Antarctobacter heliothermus: one gene and its partners. The protein of the gene in region 1 interacts with the protein of each later gene in a pairwise test. Links are inferred from orthologs where the notes say so. Each region holds a gene or a part of one and is shown in the gene's direction. Other genes may lie near its edges.

Region 1 (4,645 bases):
ACGGGGGGCAACCCTTGCCGCGGACGTCAGCACCGCACGCCGCAAAAACGTCTTTAGCCCCGGCCCCTTGAGCGGGGGAGGCGACAGGTCATCGACGTCGGGCCGGTCGGGCGCAGGCCCAGCGGCGAGTATGTCGGCGGCGTTCAATTGCATATCGGACAACGATTATTTCTAGATTGGGCTACATTGGCACTGTTGCTGGAGAGTGCCGGTCGAATGTGGCACGATTTTGACAGAAGTGCTTTTTGCCTGATGCTGCGTCCATCCTTTGGACAGGTACGAGGTGGATCAGGGGTTTTGCCCGCGCGGGTCACGGCATAGGATATCGCCATGGCAGATCCACGATTCATTCACCTGCGCGTCCATTCCGAATATTCCCTGCTCGAAGGTGCCATGCGGCTGAAAAAGCTGCCCGGCCTCTGCGCTGACATGGGGATGCCGGCGGTTGCGTTGACCGACACCAACAACCTGTTTGCCGCGCTGGAGTTTTCGGTGGGGGCCGCAGGCGCAGGCGTGCAGCCCATTGTCGGCTGCCAGATGGATTTGCGGTATGTTGATCCGCAACCGGGCGAGCGGGTCAAGCCGCCCGCGCCGGTGGTTCTGCTGGCACAGACCGAGGTCGGGTATGAACACCTGATGAAGCTCAACTCTTGCCTCTACATGCGCCGCGACAATGAGTTGCCGCATGTGACGCTGGAGGAGTTGGAAGCGCATTCTGAGGATGTGATCTGCCTGAGCGGCGGGCCGGACGGGCCAGTGGGACGTCATCTGCGGCAGGGGCATCGCGGGGCAGGGCAGGCGCTGATGACGCGGCTGGCGCAGATCTTTGGCGACCGGCTGTATGTGGAACTGCAACGCCACGCGGGTGAGGACGGCATCCCGCCCGAGGCCGAGCGTTTGTCAGAGCGCGGCTTGGTCGAGATGGCCTATGAGATGGACCTGCCGCTGGTCGCCACCAACGACGTCTATTTCCCCAAGACCGAGATGTATGAGGCGCATGACGCGATGATCTGCATCGCCGACGGGGCCTATGTCGACCAGCAGGAACCGCGCCGCCGCCTGACTCCGCAGCATTATTTCAAGACGCCGCAGGAAATGGCGGTGCTGTTCGCCGATCTGCCCGAGGCGTTGGAAAACACAGTCGAGATCGCCAAACGCTGTGCCTTTATGGCCTATCGCCGCGATCCGATCCTGCCAAAATTTGCCGACGATGAGGTGGCCGAACTGCGTCGCATCGCCAATGAGGGCCTGCAAAAGCGTCTGGCGGTGATTCCCCACGCGGTGACGGTCGAGAAATATCAGGAACGTCTGGATTTTGAGCTGGGCATCATCGAGGGTATGGGGTTTCCCGGCTACTTTCTGATCGTTGCGGACTTTATCCAATGGGCCAAGGACAATCACATCCCGGTCGGACCGGGGCGGGGGTCTGGTGCCGGGTCGCTGGTGGCCTACGCGCTGACCATCACCGACCTTGACCCGCTGCGCTATTCTCTGCTGTTCGAGCGGTTCCTGAACCCGGAACGGGTGTCGATGCCTGACTTTGACATCGACTTTTGCATGGATCGCCGAGAGGAAGTGATCCGCTATGTGCAAGAGAAATACGGCCACGACCGGGTGGGGCAGATCATCACCTTTGGTGCGCTCTTGTCCAAGGCGGCGGTGCGCGACATGGGCCGCGTGTTGCAGATGCCCTACGGGCAGGTGGACCGCCTGTCCAAGATGATCCCGGTCGAGGGCGTCAAACCCGTCAGCATCGAACAGGCGCTGCGGGATGAGCCGCGTCTGGCAGAAGAGGCCAAGAACGAAGAGGTCGTCGACCGGCTGCTGAAATACGGCATGCAGGTCGAGGGGCTGTTACGCTCTGCGGGCACGCACGCCGCCGGTGTCGTCATCGCTGACCGTCCGACTGATGAACTGGTGCCGCTCTACCGTGATCCGCGATCCGACATGCCAGCGACGCAGTTCAACATGAAGTGGGTCGAACAGGCGGGACTGGTCAAGTTTGACTTTCTGGGCTTGAAGACACTGACCGTGATCCAGAACGCGATGGACCTGATTTTCAAATCCGGGCGGCCTTTGCATGTCGCGGCGGATGGCACCCAGCTTTATGAGCCCGCCGAGGGGGCCGAGAACCAGATCAACGCCATCCCGTTGGACGACGAGGCGTCGTACAAGCTGTACGCCAGCGCCAAGACGGTGGCGGTGTTCCAGGTTGAAAGCTCTGGCATGATGGATGCGCTCAAGCGCATGAAGCCCACCTGTATTGAGGACATCGTGGCGCTGGTGGCGCTGTACCGTCCCGGCCCGATGGAAAACATCCCGACCTATTGCGAGGTCAAAAACGGGCTGAAAAAGATCACCTCGGTCCATCCGCTGATTGACCATATCCTTGAAGAAACCCAAGGCATCATCGTCTACCAAGAACAGGTGATGCAGATCGCGCAGGTCATGGCGAACTATACGCTGGGCGGCGCTGACCTGTTGCGCCGGGCCATGGGTAAAAAGATCAAGGAGGCGATGGACGCTGAACGCCCCAAGTTCGAAAAGGGCGCGGGTGAGAATGGTGTGGACGCCAAGAAAGCGTCCGAGGTGTTCGACCTTCTGGAAAAGTTCGCCAACTACGGCTTCAACAAATCGCACGCGGCGGCCTATGCGGTGGTCAGTTATCAGACCGCCTGGCTAAAGGCGAACCACGCGGTCGAGTTTATGGCCGGGGTCATGAACTGCGATATCCACCTGACAGATAAACTGGCGGTTTATTTCGAAGAGGTCCGTAAGGGGCTGAAGCTGCCGTGGGTGCCGCCCTGCGTGAACCGCTCTCAGGCGACATTCGATGTGGTGAATGGCGAGTTGGTCTATGCGTTGGGCGCGCTAAAGAACGTCGGGCTGGAGGTCATGCGGATGGTGGCCGCCGCGCGCGAGGATAGGCCCTATGCCACGATCTTTGATTTCGCACGGCGTGTAGACTTGAAAAAGGTCGGCAAGCGGCCGCTGGAAATGATGGCACGGGCCGGATGTTTTGACGTGCTGGATTCGAACCGGCGGCGGATCTTTGACTCGCTCGATGCGCTGGTGGCTTATTCGGCGGCGATCCACGAACAAAAGGCCAGCGCGCAGGTGTCGCTGTTTGGTGAGGCCGGCGAGGATCTGCCGGAACCGCGCCTGTCGCCGGTTGCCGATTGGCTGCCCGCCGAGCGGTTGGCCGAAGAGTTCAAGGCCGTGGGTTTTTATCTGTCGGGGCATCCGCTGGACGATTACATGCCGCGCCTGCGCCGGGTGGAGCGCACGGGGGCCTTCATGACTTTGGATGAATTGACCCACAAGGTACAGGGCAATGGCGCGATGGTGGCCAAGCTGGCAGGGGTGGTTGCCGGTCGGCAGGAACGCAAGTCGGCGCGTGGCAACCGCTTTGCCTTTTGCCAGATGTCGGACCCGACCGGGGCCTTTGAGGTCACGCTGTTTTCAGAGGCTCTGGAGGCATCGCGTGAATTTCTAGAAAGCGGGGCCAAGGTTTTGGTCACGGTCGAGGCGACCATGGAATCGGACCAGTTGAAACTGCTGGGCCGGTCTGTTGCGCCGGTGGATGTGATCGTGGCCGGCGCTGGCGTGACCGGACTGCGCATCTTTGTTGAGACGGCGGATGCCTTTGGTCATATCGCAAACGTCCTCGGGCGGGCGGCGGAACAGATGCCCAAGGCTGCGCGCGGGCCGATCACGCTCTGCCTCAACGATCCGGCGTTGCCGGGTGAGGTGGAACTGGACGCGGGGCTGGATTATCCGGTGACGCCCGAGATCAAGGGCGCGGTGAAATCGCTGGACGGGGTGCTTGCGGTTGAGGAAATTTGAGGCTGTTGCGGGCTGAACTCAGCCTGTTGGCGTGACGGATGGTGGACGCGGGCCCCTTGCACGCGCTACAAACCCGTGGATTTGCCGGGAGAACGACATGCGCGCAGGCGTTTCAAAAGCCGGAGTGACCTTGGGTCTGGGCCTTTGTCTGGGGCTGTTGCTGGCAGGCTGTGGCGATCCGTTGTCCGATGTCCCACGCTACAGTGACGTGCCTTTGGCCGATGACGCCGGGCAAGCGGACGTGCTGGCGCCAGACGCGCCGCGCGCGCCCGTGACCGATGACGCACCGCAGCGCGGGTTGTTGGGACTCTTTGGTGCCAAGGCGGCGGCGGCCACGGGCGATGATGATGCGCCGGGGCGACTACCCCGTCCCGGAGCGCCTGACGCGCGAGAAGTGTCCTTGGGTGTTACCCTGCCTTATGGCGAGCTTGCCCGGGTCTGCGGTGTGCCGAACCGCAAGCTGGGCAAGAAGATCGAAGGTTATCCCGAAAAGGGCAGTCAATACGTCCTGTATGACAGCGTTCCGGGCACAACTACGCCGCGGACGTTTTACCTGACAGGGTTCAAGGATCGCTGTGCGCGGCAATTCACGGCGGCATTGGTGATCTTTGGCGCGCCCGAGAGCTATGAGCAGTTGCACTATGGGCCGTCCGGCGCGGAACTGCCGGTGTCCTCGACAGATGCGGCCTATGAAAAGGTCAAAAGCCGGGTGTGCCGCGTCCGCAAGGGCAAGCCCTGCGGCAGCAAGATGCGCACATTGGCGCGCGATACGGTTTTTGTCAGCGTCTATGAGCGGTTC
Region 2 (3,398 bases), 460 kb from region 1 along the record:
TTTGATTGGCGGGCTTTACCTGAACTGGCAGTTGACGACGGCCTCGCATGATCGCGATTGGCGCGACGACTACAGCCGCCTGCCGCAGGTGACAGAGCGGGATGGCCGTTTCCGTGTCGAAGACATCCGCAATTGGAACTACGGAATGGATGGCACAATCGCGCGGCAGGAATGGATCACGCGGGACATTGATCCCGACACGTTGGAACAAGCCTATTTTTTGCTTGAACCCTTTGGCGCGGTGGATGCCATCGCCCATACGATGCTGGCTTTTTCATTTGCCGATGGCACAGCCTACGTCGCCTCAATCGAGGCGCGCCGGGAAAAGGGGGAGGCCTACAGCGCCGCCAAGGCAGCAATGTTGCCGATCTTTGAGTACATGTTTGTCTGGACAACAGAGCGCGACATGTACGGCAACAGCGAATTCTACGCCGGCGATCAACTGTATCTCTACCCTCTGGCGATCCCGCTGGCCCAGCAGAAAGCGGTTATGACGGCGATGCTGGAGGAGACTGCCGAAATCGCCGAGACGCCGCGCTGGTACAATACGTTGTTTTCGAACTGTACAAACGTGCTGGCCCGAACTGTCAATAAGCTGGATGCCGGGGCCGTGCCGTTTGATATTGCTTGGTTTCTGCCGGGCTATTCGGATGAATTCCTGTACGACGAAGGGTTTCTGGCGCAAGCCGACAGTTTTGAGGCAGCACACCAGATGGCGCATATCTCACCTTTGATACGCGAGCTTTACCGGATCATGGATCCAGCGGACTTTTCCCGCGCGCTGCGTGCGGCGCGCGGTGGCATATGAAAGATTTTCTCCGCTCCGGCGGCATGCCCCCTTGGCATCCCTCGCAAGAGTGATAAGTGAGAGGCCTGCGTGAAACGTGCGATTCGTCGTGCGGGACATGTATTCGTCCGAGACGGTGGGTTGGCTAGATGCCTGTAATTCCTGCCTGAGGCGGGAAGAGACATCTTCGCGGAACGGCAACCCCGTTCCCATCGGATCGGCCCAGGCCCCTCCGTGATGCGTCGACCCAAATCGGACATTCCGTCCGGGGCCATCCCCCGGGCAAAATGAGCCGGAGGGTCCGCCCTCCAACAACTGGAGTGAAACTGTGGATAGAGCTCAGAAAGAAAAGGTGGTCGAGGAACTCGGCCAGATCTTCGAAAGCTCTGGCGTCGTGGTGGTTGCCCGCTACGAAGGTCTCACGGTTGCCGAGATGACGGACCTGCGGGGGCGCGCAAGCGCTGCCGAAACTTCGGTCCGCGTCGCCAAGAACAGGCTCGCCAAGATCGCCCTTCAGGGCACGCCATGCGAAAGCATCGGTGACCTGCTGGGCGGCATGACCGTTCTCGCCTTCTCCGAAGATCCAGTGGCTGCGGCCAAGGTCGTCGAAGACTACGCCAAGGAGAACAAGAAGTTCGAAATCCTTGGCGGGAACATGGGTGGAACGGCTCTGGATCGGGCCGGTGTCGAGGCCGTGTCGAAAATGCCGTCGCGTGATGAGCTTATTGCTTCGATCGTTGGCTGCATCGGCGCACCTGCTTCGAACATCGCCGGCGCAATTGGCGCACCTGCTTCGAACATCGCCTCCATTCTCTCGACCATCGAAGAGAAAGCGGAAGCGGCGTAAGGCACACCGAAACGACCCTCGTAGGGATATCTCCCTGACGTTGGAAAACACATCTAAACGGAAAGAGTCTCAAAATGGCTGATCTTAAAGCACTTGCAGAGCAAATCGTCGGTCTGACCCTGCTCGAAGCACAAGAACTGAAAACCATCCTCAAAGACGAGTACGGCATCGAGCCGGCAGCCGGTGGCGCCGTCATGATGGCGGGCCCGGCCGGCGACGCCGGTGGCGCAGCCGAGGAAGAAAAGACCGAGTTTGACGTGATCCTCAAAGCCGCTGGCGACAAGAAGATCAACGTCATCAAAGAAGTCCGCGGCATCACCGGCCTGGGCCTGAAAGAAGCCAAAGAGCTGGTCGAAGCCGGCGGCAAGGCTGTCAAAGAAGGCGTTTCCAAGGACGAAGCCGAGGAAATCAAGAAAAAGCTCGAAGCGGCTGGTGCCGAAGTCGAAGTCAAGTGATCGCCGGGAGGCGCTGCCTCCCAGCCTCATTGCAACGCCTCCGGGATCTCCGGGGGCGTTTTGCATTTGGCACGCGTGGCCACAACTACGCAGTTCGCCCCCTGTGCGGTGGGCCAAATGCATCCCAGCTTGACGATCGGATCAACTTTTGTCATTCTCGCAGGGTGTGGATAACGCGAAACCCCGGCGTGGGTCTTGCGTTCGCGTGCTTAACCGAATATTCGGAAGTCTCCTGCGGGGTCGAGCGATTCGAGTCCGCTTTCGCTTTTGGTTTGACGAGGTGTCGACACGCAGCATTGAAATGTCAGCGCATCGTTCCCATCTCGCACGGCTCCCCCGGAAAACACGGAAAAGCGCCGCGCTTACGCCGACCGGGCGACATGATCTGACATAACGGAAAGCCGATAGTACCGGTCTTGGCAAGCCCCTCGGGTCTGAGGGGTTTTCCAAGGCAGGGCACACTGGATCGAGAGGCGCGTGGTGGGACGCGCGCCGAGAATGGATCCGATTGTCTGTCATCACTGACGCACGCGATACCGTGGCCCCCGACGGTATGGACGTGCGGACAGAGAACATTGAAAGGGTGGCTCCACTCATGGCGCAAAGCTTCCTCGGTCAGAAACGCCTCCGTCGTTATTACGGCAAAATCCGCGAAGTTCTTGAAATGCCGAACCTCATCGAGGTTCAGAAGTCCAGCTACGAGCTGTTCCTGAAGTCCGGCGATCAGCCTCAGCCGCTGGACGGCGAAGGCATCAAGGGCGTGTTCCAGTCGGTCTTCCCGATCAAGGATTTCAATGAAACGGCAGTCCTGGAGTTCGTGAACTACGAACTGGAAAAGCCCAAGTACGACGTCGAAGAGTGCATGCAGCGCGACATGACCTACAGCGCCCCGCTGAAGGTCACACTGCGCCTTATCGTGTTCGATATCGATGAGGACACCGGCGCGAAGTCCGTCAAGGACATCAAGGAGCAGGACGTGTTCATGGGCGACATGCCCCTGATGACGCCCAACGGCACCTTTGTCGTGAACGGCACGGAGCGGGTCATCGTCTCCCAGATGCACCGAAGTCCCGGCGTGTTCTTTGATCATGACAAGGGCAAGACGCATTCCTCCGGCAAGCTGCTGTTCGCCTGCCGGATCATTCCCTATCGCGGATCGTGGCTCGATTTCGAATTTGACGCCAAGGACATCGTTTTTGCGCGCATCGACCGCCGCCGCAAGCTGCCTGTGACGACCCTGCTCTACGCCCTCGGGCTGGATCAGGAAGCGATCATGGACGCTTACTATAACACCGTGAATTTCGAGTAT
Region 3 (3,598 bases), 850 kb from region 1 along the record:
GTGGCTATAAACTCGAGACCGAAGGCGTCCGTCTTTTTGCCCGGATCGAGGGCAACCATTTCACCATTCTCGGTTTGCCGCTCATCGAACTGTTGACCTATCTTTCGAACAGAGGAACCATTCCAGCATGAGCCTCGCGCGTATCCCACTTGCCGCTGTCATCGGGTCTCCCGTGGCACATTCCCGCTCGCCACGTCTCTTTGCCCATTGGCTGAAGGCACATGGTTTGCCAGGGCACTACATTCCCATGGACATCCCCGAGGTAAAGCTGGCAGAGACAATCCGCCTGTTGCCCTCACTCGGCTTCGTGGGTTTGAATGTCACCGTGCCCTACAAGGAAAAGGTGATGGAGATCGCTGATCTTGTGTCCGACCGGGCCACACTGATTGGGGCCGCCAACACACTTATTTTTCGTGAAGACGGGCGTATACATGCCGACAATACCGACGGCTACGGCTTTATGGAAAACCTGCATCAGAACGCACCCGACTGGAATCCGGCAGCTGGTCCGGCCACTGTCTTCGGGGCAGGGGGAGCGGCCCGCGCGGTCATTGCCTCGTTGCTCGATGTGGGTGTTCCACAAATCAGACTGACCAACCGCACCCGTCAACGGGCCGAAAACCTGCGCGAGACGTTCGGTCAGCGAGTAGAGGTTTACGACTGGGTACAGGCCGGAAATATCATCGAGGATTGTGCCACCGTGGTGAATACAACCGCTTTGGGCATGGTCGGAAAACCTCCGCTTCGGGTGCCTCTGGATGCGCTGGAACCGGGGATGCTGGTTACCGATCTGGTGTATACACCGCTGGAAACCCGGCTTCTGCAAGAAGGCAGGGCGCAGGGGTGCACCGTGGTTGATGGTCTTGGGATGCTTTTGCATCAGGCTGTTCCGGGATTTGAACGCTGGTTCGGTGAACGTCCCGACGTGGATGAGGCGACACGTCAGGCCGCTTTAGGATGAGATTCAAACTGGGCCTGACCGGCTCTATCGGTATGGGCAAATCGACCACCGCCAAGATGTTTGCCGACGCAGGATGTGTCGTTTGGGATGCGGATGCCGCCGTTCACCGATTGTACAGTGCGGGTGGTGCGGCCGTCGCACCCTTGGGCGCGTTGTTCCCGCATGCAATCAAGGACGGGGCCGTCTCGCGCACCGCGCTGCGCGAAATCATCGCTGCGAACACTTCCGCGCTGTCCGAAATCGAAACGGTCGTTCATCCTCTAGTGCAAAAGGACCGCGAGACCTTTATTGCGGAACATCCTGACGCCATTGGCGTGTTCGACATACCCTTGTTGTTCGAAACTGGCGGGGACGCGGCCATGGACGCAACGGTTTGCGTCAATGTTCCACATGAAACACAATTAGCGCGTGTTCTGGCCCGTGGCAGCATGACCGCAGAGAATCTGACCCGCATCCTCGAACGTCAGATGCCGAACAAGGAAAAATGTGCCCGCGCCACTTATGTGATAGAGACCGACACGCTAGAGCACGCGCGCGCGCAGGTGCAAACCGTACTCAAGGACATCGAACAAAGGGGCCATCATGCGTGAAATCGTACTCGACACGGAAACCACCGGGTTCGATCCGGAACAGGGCGACCGGATTGTCGAAATCGGCGCGCTTGAACTGTTCAACCATGTGCCGACGGGCCGAACCTATCACCAGTACATTAACCCCGAACGCGGTATGCCGGATGAGGCATTTGGCGTGCATGGGATCGGTCCTGACTTGCTCAGCCCCGCTCGCCCGGCAAATCCGGGTGAAGTGACCCTCAAGGACAAGCCGGTCTTTGCCAAGGTCGTGGACGCATTTCTGGACTTCATCGGTGACTCTCGAATGATCATCCACAACGCGGCCTTCGACGTGAAGTTCCTGAATGCAGAACTGCGCTGGACCAACCGCCCGTTGCTGCCCAAGGGCTGCGCCATCGATACGTTGGACATCGCTCGCCGCCGGTTTCCGGGCTCTCCTGCATCGCTTGATGCACTTTGCCGCCGCTTCAGCATCGACAATACCGCCCGCACACTACATGGCGCGCTCTTGGACAGTGAAATTCTGGCCGAGGTCTACCTAGAACTGATCGGCGGCAAGCAACCGGATTTTGGTCTGTCCACGTCCGACGGAAATTCCGGGCAAGACATGTCCGATCCGCTTTGGCGTCCACGTCCACGCGCCAATGCACTTCCGTCCCGCCTGTCGGAAAAGGAAAAGGCGGCTCACGCCGCCTTTGTCGAAAACCTTGGAGAAGGCGCGCTCTGGGTCAAGACCTGAGCGCTATCAGATGCTAAGCCTAAGCGGTGCCTTCCGGGGTTGCGGCCTGACGCCGAGCGATCTCGTTGCGGTACAATGCAAGGAAATCGATCGTCTCCAGGTTCAGCGGCGGGAAGCCACCGTCGCGCGATACGTCCGAAACGATGCGACGCACAAACGGGAACAGCATCCGGGGGCATTCGATCAGTAGGAAGGGATGCATCTGCTCTTCCGGCACGTTTTCGATCGAGAAGACGCCCGCATAGTCCAATTCCATCAGGAACAGAACGTCATTGCTTCCTTTGGCCTTCGACTCGATCTTGAGCTTCATGACCACTTCATACTGGTTCTCGGCGGTCCGCTTCTTGGCGTCCAGATTCACCTGAACCTGCACGTCCGGCTGAACCTCTCCAGTCACACCTTTTTGGGACAGGATGTTTTCGAAAGAAAGGTCGCGGATGAATTGGGCTAGAATATTCATTTTGGGTGGCTGTTGCGCCTGCCCTGCACCGTTGGTCTCTGCCATGGATCGGTCTCCCGTTGAAATCTCAGCCGGAGGCATAGCAGCGCCCGGCGGTACGCTCAATGCCTCGTCCAGCCCGAACCGGGGTGATTGGGCGACTTGTCCTTGGGAATCTCGGTAAACTCGCCGTCGATCACGTCACCCGGCCTGCCGCGCGCAGCTGGATCGCCGTGAACCGGTCCCTGAGTATTCGGTCCCATCTGGAACTGCGTCACATGAACGCGCTGCCGTGCCCATCGAAACACAGCGGTCCGTACCGGAGGCAAAAGCAGCGCAAACCCGACCGCATCGGTGAAGAACCCTGGGGTCAGTAGCAGCACGCCAGAGACTAGGATCATGGCACCATGTGCCAAAGGCTCACTGGGATCATCCAGATCCGAGAAACTACGCCGCAGATTAGTCATGGCAACCCGTCCTTGCGCGCGTACCAACCAGGTGCCGATAATTGCGGTCAGAACCACCACCGCCAGCGTCGGCCATAGCCCGATCAGACCACCAACCTGAACGAACAGGGCAATCTCGATCAGCGGAACCATGAGAAAAGCCAAGAATAGCCACATGGGAACGTCCTCCATATCCTGCGCGCAGGTGGACTCACCCATGCACCTCACCTACATAAGGATGCGACCGTGATCTTCAAACGCTCGCCGCAATGAGGTGCCGATGAACTCCCCTATCCTCCAGCTTCTGGTTCTTGCCGGAATCGCCATTTTTCTCGTTCTGCGACTGCGGAGCGTGCTGGGCACCCGGGAGGGATTTGAAAAGCCACCGGCGCCCGCGCCGGCTGATGACCATCGTCGCGCCGCGCGCGACTTTGAGGTGAT

The links.
Region 2: the proteins of dnaE (region 1) and rplL interact in binary tests that used the Escherichia coli proteins (3 or more experiments, as listed by UniProt). The link is inferred for Antarctobacter heliothermus from one-to-one orthologs.
Region 3: the proteins of dnaE (region 1) and dnaQ interact in binary tests that used the Escherichia coli proteins (3 or more experiments, as listed by UniProt). The link is inferred for Antarctobacter heliothermus from one-to-one orthologs.

What each region holds. Positions count from the first base shown.
Region 1 is NZ_CP022540.1:232,744-237,388, reverse strand. The notes cover bases 1-4,046. They hold dnaE (DNA polymerase III subunit alpha), read left to right. Parts: upstream 1-330; coding sequence 331-3,846; downstream 3,847-4,046. Other genes in these bases: ANTHELSMS3_RS01180 (hypothetical protein), read left to right, coding at 3,944-4,046; ANTHELSMS3_RS01190 (hypothetical protein), read right to left, coding at 1-162. Outside these bases: more of ANTHELSMS3_RS01180, read left to right, coding at 4,047-4,645. UniProt on the Escherichia coli protein: DNA polymerase III is a complex, multichain enzyme responsible for most of the replicative synthesis in bacteria. This DNA polymerase also exhibits 3' to 5' exonuclease activity. The alpha chain is the DNA polymerase catalytic subunit.
Region 2 is NZ_CP022540.1:688,596-691,993, reverse strand. Bases 600-3,398 are described here. They hold rplL (50S ribosomal protein L7/L12), read left to right. Parts: upstream 600-1,708; coding sequence 1,709-2,089; downstream 2,090-3,398. Other genes in these bases: rpoB (DNA-directed RNA polymerase subunit beta), read left to right, coding at 2,685-3,398; rplJ (50S ribosomal protein L10), read left to right, coding at 1,116-1,634; ANTHELSMS3_RS03365 (lipoprotein N-acyltransferase Lnb domain-containing protein), read left to right, coding at 600-808. Outside these bases: more of ANTHELSMS3_RS03365, read left to right, coding at 1-599. UniProt on the Escherichia coli protein: The binding site for several of the GTPase factors involved in protein synthesis (IF-2, EF-Tu, EF-G and RF3). Is thus essential for accurate translation.
Region 3 is NZ_CP022540.1:1,085,977-1,089,574, forward strand. Bases 409-3,407 are described here. They hold dnaQ (DNA polymerase III subunit epsilon), read left to right. Parts: upstream 409-1,543; coding sequence 1,544-2,272; downstream 2,273-3,407. Other genes in these bases: ANTHELSMS3_RS05160 (shikimate dehydrogenase), read left to right, coding at 409-961; coaE (dephospho-CoA kinase), read left to right, coding at 958-1,551; secB (protein-export chaperone SecB), read right to left, coding at 2,292-2,777; ANTHELSMS3_RS05180 (FxsA family protein), read right to left, coding at 2,834-3,334. Outside these bases: ANTHELSMS3_RS05155 (Maf family protein), read left to right, coding at 1-131; more of ANTHELSMS3_RS05160, read left to right, coding at 128-408; ANTHELSMS3_RS05185 (Tim44/TimA family putative adaptor protein), read left to right, coding at 3,438-3,598. UniProt on the Escherichia coli protein: DNA polymerase III is a complex, multichain enzyme responsible for most of the replicative synthesis in bacteria. The epsilon subunit contain the editing function and is a proofreading 3'-5' exonuclease.